Regions from separate parts of the Rhodococcus sp. NPDC127593 genome, predicted to be linked through region 3. Evidence: riboswitches for the same ligand, from Rfam matches in the RefSeq annotation. Region 3 holds a riboswitch; each other region holds the start of a gene.
The links. A riboswitch is a leader RNA that binds a small molecule or an ion and turns the genes downstream of it on or off. The one in region 3 is predicted to bind S-adenosylmethionine.
Positions count from the first base shown of each region.

Region 1 (2,258 bases), on a different contig from region 3:
CGTTGTCCCGGTTCGGGGACAGCTCTCCCCATCGCTGCACGGCAAGGGACACCGACGGGATCACTTCTCCGCTCTCGAGCTCGAGTGATCCGATGTCGATGGTGCCGAGACGTCCGTCCGCCACGGGCAGGTTCTGTACAGCGCTCACGGTCAAGATGCCGCCGCCGTAAGTCCGGTCTCGATATCGGCGATGATGTCGTCGATCCCTTCGATGCCGACAGCCAGGCGGACCAGTCCGGGGGTGACGCCGCTGGCGGCCTGCTCCTCGGGGGTCAGCTGGGCGTGTGTGGTGGATGCGGGGTGGATCACCAGCGAGCGGACGTCGCCGATGTTCGCGACGTGACTGTGCAGGGTGAGCGCGTTGACGAACTTCTTGCCCGCTTCGATGCCGCCGGCGAGTTCGAACGTCACGATGGCGCCCGCCCCCCTCGGTGCGATCTGCTTCGCACGGTCGTGCCAGGGCGAGGACGCGAGCCCGGCGTATCCGACGGACACGATCTCCGGCCGCGCCTCGAGGTACTCGGCGACGGCGGTCGCGTTCGACACGTGGCGTTCCATCCGCAGGCTGAGGGTCTCGATGCCCTGCGAGATGAGGAACGCGTTGAACGGGGAGATCGCCGACCCGAGGTCGCGCAGCAGCTGTACGCGCGCCTTGAGGGCGAACGCGGGCGGTCCGAGTTCGGAGAAGACGACGCCGTGGTAGCTCGGGTCGGGGGTGGTGAAGCCCGGGTGGCGGCCCTGGGTCCAGTCGAATGTGCCGCCGTCGACGATGACACCGGCGATCGCCGTGCCGTGGCCGCCGAGGTACTTGGTGGCCGAGTGCACCACGATGTCCGCGCCGTGCTCGAGGGGGCGGATCAGGTAGGGGGTGGCCACCGTGTTGTCGACGATCAGCGGGAGTCCGTGCTGATGCGCGATCCCGGAGATGCCGGGCAGGTCGAGGACGTCGTTGCGGGGATTGGAGATGGTCTCGCCGTAGAACGCCTTCGTGTTGTCCCGGACCGCGTCCTTCCACTGCTCGAGGTCGTCGGGGTCTTCGACGAACGAGACCTCGATGCCGAGCTTGGGCAGCGTGTAGTGGAAGAGGTTGTAGGTGCCGCCGTACAGCCGCGGGCTGGAGACGATGTGGTCGCCTGCCTGGGCGAGGTTCAGGATCGCGATCGTCTCGGCGGCCTGTCCGGAGGACAGCAGCAGGGCGGCGACACCGCCTTCGAGGGCGGCGATGCGCTGCTCGACCGCGTCCTGTGTGGGGTTCATGATGCGGGTGTAAATGTTGCCCGGCTCGGCCAGACCGAACAGCGCGGCAGCGTGATCGGTGCTGTCGAACGTGTACGAGGTGGTCTGGTAGATCGGCAGCGCCCGCGCCTTGGTGGTCGCGTCGGACGTCTGCCCGGCGTGGATCTGCTTGGTCTCGAACGACCAGTTCTCGGTCATGTGCTGTCTACTCCAGTGGTCTGACGAGGCGCGGACGGAGTGCTGGTGCGTTCGCGCGCAGGGCTTGTCTGGGGTCTATCTACGACAACAACAACACATCATGAACCTCCGATGTCGGACCCGCGCTTGTCACCCGACTGTTGTATGAATCAGGGAACCAGGTCATCACCCGGGGCACCCCACCGCGGTGGAGGGTTGCCGGCCAGCTAGCCGGGGCTCGTTGCTGGCACTCATGACCTGCAGTGAATCTTAGCGGCTGGGGTGGAACGACCGGAAACGGCACCGATCAGGGCCACTAGCAGGGAAAAGTTACCCGCGGGTAGGGGTGGGGGTGCGTGCCCCACGTGTTGCGAGCGTGGCGCATAGCAGTACGCTTGTCTTGTTTAGGTGCGGTCTCCCAGCGGCCGCCTTGACCGTCTACGTTTGATAAGCGAACCGTTCGCGGACCCACTCACAAAGTGCGCCCGCAACCGTGTAACCAGGGAAACTTCCTAGGAGGACGCGAAGCACCCATGTCCAAAATCAAGGTTGAGGGCACCGTCGTCGAACTCGACGGCGACGAGATGACACGCATCATCTGGCAGTTCATCAAAGACAAACTGATCCATCCTTACCTGGATGTGAATCTCGAGTACTACGACCTCGGCATCGAGTACCGGGACGAGACCGACGACCAGGTGACCATCGACGCGGCCAACGCCATCAAGAAGCACGGCGTCGGCGTCAAGTGCGCGACCATCACCCCGGACGAGGCACGCGTCGAGGAGTTCGGCCTCAAGAAGATGTGGCGGTCGCCCAACGGCACCATCCGCAACATCCTCGGT
Region 1 is NZ_JBHXWI010000009.1:165,877-168,134, forward strand. Features, by position in the region: gene ACFVJ3_RS10755 (homoserine O-acetyltransferase) at 1-154, opposite strand, end outside; gene ACFVJ3_RS10760 (bifunctional o-acetylhomoserine/o-acetylserine sulfhydrylase) at 151-1,434, opposite strand; SAM riboswitch class IV at 1,552-1,672, opposite strand; gene ACFVJ3_RS10765 (NADP-dependent isocitrate dehydrogenase) at 1,947-2,258, shown strand, end outside.
Region 1: linked by a shared signal. The riboswitch ahead of ACFVJ3_RS10760 (bifunctional o-acetylhomoserine/o-acetylserine sulfhydrylase) and the one ahead of ACFVJ3_RS09245 (putative leader peptide) in region 3 are both predicted to bind S-adenosylmethionine.

Region 2 (2,258 bases), on a different contig from region 3:
CGGAGCAGCTTCCGAGACCCACACTCACGCGCACGGCGCCGTCGGGCCGGCCGAGGCGTCCCAGCAGCGGATGGGCGCAGAAACGCCCGTCGCGAACTCCGATTCCGTGCTCGGCGGACAGGTAGGCGGCGATCTCTCCCGGCTCGAACCCGTCGATCGTGAACGTCACGATCCCCACGGTGTCGGGCGCGTCCGACCACAGCCGCAGGAACTCCAGGCCGTCGACGGAGCCGAGGCCGTCGAGGAGCCGGCCGGTGAGCGCCGCCTCGTGTTCGGCCACCGTGCCGAAGTCCAGCTCGGACAGCGCATCGCACGCGGCGGCGAGCGCCGCCGCGCCGAGCACGTTGGGCGACCCCGCCTCGTGCCGGGCGGGGGCGGGCGCCCACTGGGTGGATTCGACGGTCACGTTCCGGACCGCTCCGCCGCCTGCGAGGTAGGGCTCGGCGGCGTCGAGCCAGTCCCGGCGGCCCACCAGCACGCCGGAGCCGAAGGGGGCATACAGCTTGTGCCCGGAGAAGGCGAGGTAGTCGACACCCCACTCCTCGATGTCGATGCGTCGGTGCGGTGCGAGCTGAGCGGCGTCGACGAGAATCCGTGCGCCGCAACGATGCGCCACCTCGGCGAGGGCGGCGATCGGCAGCACCTCGCCGGTCACGTTGGACGCTCCCGTCACCGCGAGCAGGGCGGTGGGCTTGGAGCACAGTTCGGCGACGAGCAGGCGGACGGTCTCGTCCAGCGTGTCCGCCGCCCTCACGACACGAGAGTTCTTCCACGGCAGCAGGTTCGCGTGGTGCTCGATGTCGAGGACCACGGTGCTGCCGGGGACACAGCCGGCGAGCAGATTCAACGAGTCGGTCGTGTTCCGGGTGAAGACCACCACCTGGTCCTCGCCGGCTCCGACGAACCGGGCGACCGAGTCGCGGGCCTTCTCGTAGCACTCGGTCGACACCCGCGACGCGTAGCCGGCGCCGCGGTGCACGCTGGAGTACGTCGGAAGCAGTGCCCCGATTCGGTCGGTCACCTGCGCCAACGCCGGCGCACTGGCGGCGTAGTCGAAGTTGACGTAGGTGCAGTCACCGCCCTGAACGAGCGGAACCCGCAGGTCGGAGCCCGAAACTTGAGCCAGGGGGGCAACACACACGTCAGCGGTCAATACAGCAGTCATCACGACATCCCTAGTAGTCAGGGACTCGTCGCAGGGTCGGTGCCCTCTCGGAGTCCGCGCTTGCCGGATCCGGTATGGACCTCAGCCTGGTCGTCACCCGGAGCACCCCGCCGCGGTGGAGGGTTGCCGACCAGCTAGCCGGGGCTTGACGCTGGTACTCGTGACCTGTTTCGAAGATTGCAGGATCGACGCGCAGTTGTCAACCCGAAACCCGGGAGTCCGGGATCCGCGCCCGTGAACTCGCGTCAGTTGGGGGTCGCCGCGCGGAGCGGGGCGAGCTGATGTGCAATCGGGTTGAGGGCCAACCTGTTCGGGTCCTTCTTGGGTGTGCAGTCCCACGGCCGCACGGCGGCGGGGTCGCCGAACACGATCCGGTTCGCGCTGCGGACGCCGAGACTGCCCTGCGGAGCCGCACAGGACGCGGCGGTGTTCTGCGGGAAGCCCGGTCGTCGTAGCGCAAACTTCGCACCGCCATCGGTGGTGCACGTCGCTCGCAGGTCTTGACTGAATTTTCAGTTTGGAATATCTTCGGTACCCAACAGGACGTGATGACGGTCACCTCCGCCCCCAGAATGTGAGGTCCGCAGTGTCCACGAATCTCGACCCGGCGACGCCCCTCGACGACACCGCCCCCTCCCCGCCGGAGGACCGCTTCGGACACGTCGAAACGATCGGCGTGGAGTACATCCCCGAATCGGAGCGCGATTCGCGACCGCTCAACATGCTCGCCGTGTTCTTCGGCGGCAACCTGGCGTTCTCGGTGATCGTGTTCGGCTGGCTCCCCATCACGTTCGGGCTCGGGTTCGGCAGCGCGGTCGCGGCCAGCGCGGTCGGCATCGGCCTCGGCACGCTCCTCATCGCTCCCCTGTCACTCCTGGGTCCGCGCACCGGCACGAACAACACCGTGTCGAGTGGTGCGCATTTCGGAGTGAGCGGACGGATGATCGGATCCGGTCTCACGCTGCTCTTCGCCCTCGCGTACGCCGCGATCGCGGTCTGGACCTCGGGTGACGCGCTGATTGCCGCCGCCCACCGCCTGCTCGGCACCCCGGTCGACAACGGCATGCTCGCGCTCGGCTACGGCATCATCGCC
Region 2 is NZ_JBHXWI010000019.1:133,868-136,125, forward strand. Features, by position in the region: gene ACFVJ3_RS19485 (aminotransferase class V-fold PLP-dependent enzyme) at 1-1,165, opposite strand, end outside; SAM riboswitch class IV at 1,217-1,331, opposite strand; partial or broken gene ACFVJ3_RS19490 (mammalian cell entry protein) at 1,411-1,605, opposite strand; gene ACFVJ3_RS19495 (purine-cytosine permease family protein) at 1,752-2,258, shown strand, end outside.
Region 2: linked by a shared signal. The riboswitch ahead of ACFVJ3_RS19485 (aminotransferase class V-fold PLP-dependent enzyme) and the one ahead of ACFVJ3_RS09245 (putative leader peptide) in region 3 are both predicted to bind S-adenosylmethionine.

Region 3 (2,258 bases):
CCATGAGATAGGTCCAGCCCGGGTGCTCTACATCGTTGCTCACCGACTCAGTATGAGGGAGCGGAAGGGTGCATGCGCGACTATGCGAGCAGCCGGAACAGACCGATGAGGCCGACGACGACGATGGTTCCCCGCAACGCGGTGGGCGACAGACGGCGGCCGTAGCGGGCGCCGAGGACGCCCCCGAACAGCGAGCCCACCGCGATGAGGCCGGCCGCCGCCCAGCTGATTCGGTCGAAGGCCACGAGCGTGTAGGCGGTCGCGGCGACGATGTTGACGATGAGCGAGAGCAGGTTCTTCGCGCCGTTCATCCGTTGAAGGCTCTCCGGCAGGATCGCGCCCATCACACCCATCAGCAGAATGCCCTGCGCGGCGGTGAAGTATCCGCCGTACACGCCCACGGCGAACGTCCCGACGGTCAGCAGGGTGAGGCGCGCCGGACTCAGGCCCGCCTCGTGGCTGCCGCGCTGCTTCGCCCAGGCCTGGATCTTCGGCTGCAGCACCACCAGGATCAGGGCGAGGATGAGCAGCACCGGGACGACGAGTTCGAACACAGTTTCGGGCAGGTGCAGCAGTAGCCACGAGCCGAGAAGCGCACCGCACAGTGACGCCGGGATCTGCCACCGGAGCCGCGGTCCCTGTCCGGCCAGTTCCCGCCGGTACCCCCACGTGCCGGATACGCCACCGGCGACCAGGCCGATCGCGTTCGACATCGTGGCGGTCACCGGAGGGAACCCGAAAGCCACCAGGGTGGGGAAAGTGATGAGCGTGCCGCTGCCGACGATGGCGTTGATCGCGCCCGCGCCTACACCGGCTACCAGGATCGCGATGACTTCGAGTGGTGTCACCGAGGCGACGTTACAAGGGCCTCGGAAGGCCCGGCAGCCGGGTCGCACGACCGCGGAGATGCAGAGCTGCGCGCTCTATTCAACCGCATGGATCGCCACCTGTCAGCACTTCTGCGCGCCGTGATTCTTGAATCCGCTCGGCGCCATTTCCCCTGTGTTGCAGGGAAATACCTCGTGTTGACGGGGTTCGGGAATGCAGCTAGTGTTCGCTTCAACCATCCAGAGCGACCGAGAGACCTGGCTCGTTGACGTCGCAGCAACCCTTCCGAATTCTTCGGGTGCGGGTGCTACCGCCGGGATCGATGGAAGGCAGCACATGAACTACCTCGCGCGCCCTGCGTGGCGCAGACGGCACATCGACCTGTGCCGGACCACCTCCTGCCACTGTTGACGAGGTCTCACAGCACGCTCGCCGGGCATTTCGCCCGGTGAGCGACTGATGCGCGCCCGCACCCCGCGGAAGACGCGCCCTCCTCCAGTCCCGATTCCAGGTGAAAGGCCGCCTCAGTGATGTCTGTCCTAAGTGGTGAGCGAGCGTGAGCGCCCCCGTACGGGCGCGTTCGGCCGCGCCCCTCGATTCAGGAGCCTCCGGCGACGGGGACGCTGCGCTGGAAGTGGCGCGGAGGTGGCATCCGTGGCGGTGGGTCGTCAGCGCCGCAGTGCTGGTACTGCTCGCCCAGTTCGTCCACGGCCTCGCGACCAACCCGGGATGGGACTGGGCGACGTTCGCCAAGTACTTCACCGCCGGCTCCGTGCTGCAGGCCCTGTGGATGACGGTGAAGTTGACATTGTGGGGGACGATCCTGGGATTCGCACTCGGTGTGGTGCTCGCGGTCAGCCGCTTGTCGCACAACCCGGTGCTGCAGGTGATCGCCTGGGTGTACATCTGGGCGTTCCGGTCGATTCCGCTGATCGTGCAGCTCCTGTTCTGGTTCAACATCACGTACCTGTATCAGACTCTGTCGCTGGGCATTCCGTTCGGTCCGGGCTTCCTCACGTTCGAGGTAAACGGCGTCATCAGCGGCTTCACCGCCGCCGTCATCGGTCTGGCCCTGCACCAGGCCGCGTACTCCGCCGAGATCATCCGCTCCGGCATCATCTCGGTGGACCACGGGCAGATCGAGGCGGCGCAGTCGCTGGGCATCCCGCGCCGCCGCCAGTTCTTCAAGATCGTTCTGCCCCAGGCGATGCGCGGCATCCTGCCGAACGCCGCGAACGAGGTGATCAGCCTGTTCAAGGGCACCTCGATCGTGTCGACGATGGCGATCGCCGAACTGTTCTACCAGGTTCAGGTGATCTTCGGCCGCAACGGCCGCGTCGTGCCACTGCTCATGGTCGCGACGATCTGGTACATCATCCTCACCACGCTGTTGTCGATCGGCCAGTACTACGTCGAGCGGCACTACGCGC
Region 3 is NZ_JBHXWI010000008.1:42,210-44,467, forward strand. Features, by position in the region: gene ACFVJ3_RS09235 (HAD-IIA family hydrolase) at 1-4, opposite strand, end outside; gene ACFVJ3_RS09240 (sulfite exporter TauE/SafE family protein) at 81-848, opposite strand; SAM riboswitch class I at 1,061-1,157, shown strand; gene ACFVJ3_RS09245 (putative leader peptide) at 1,165-1,239, shown strand; gene ACFVJ3_RS09250 (amino acid ABC transporter permease) at 1,385-2,258, shown strand, end outside.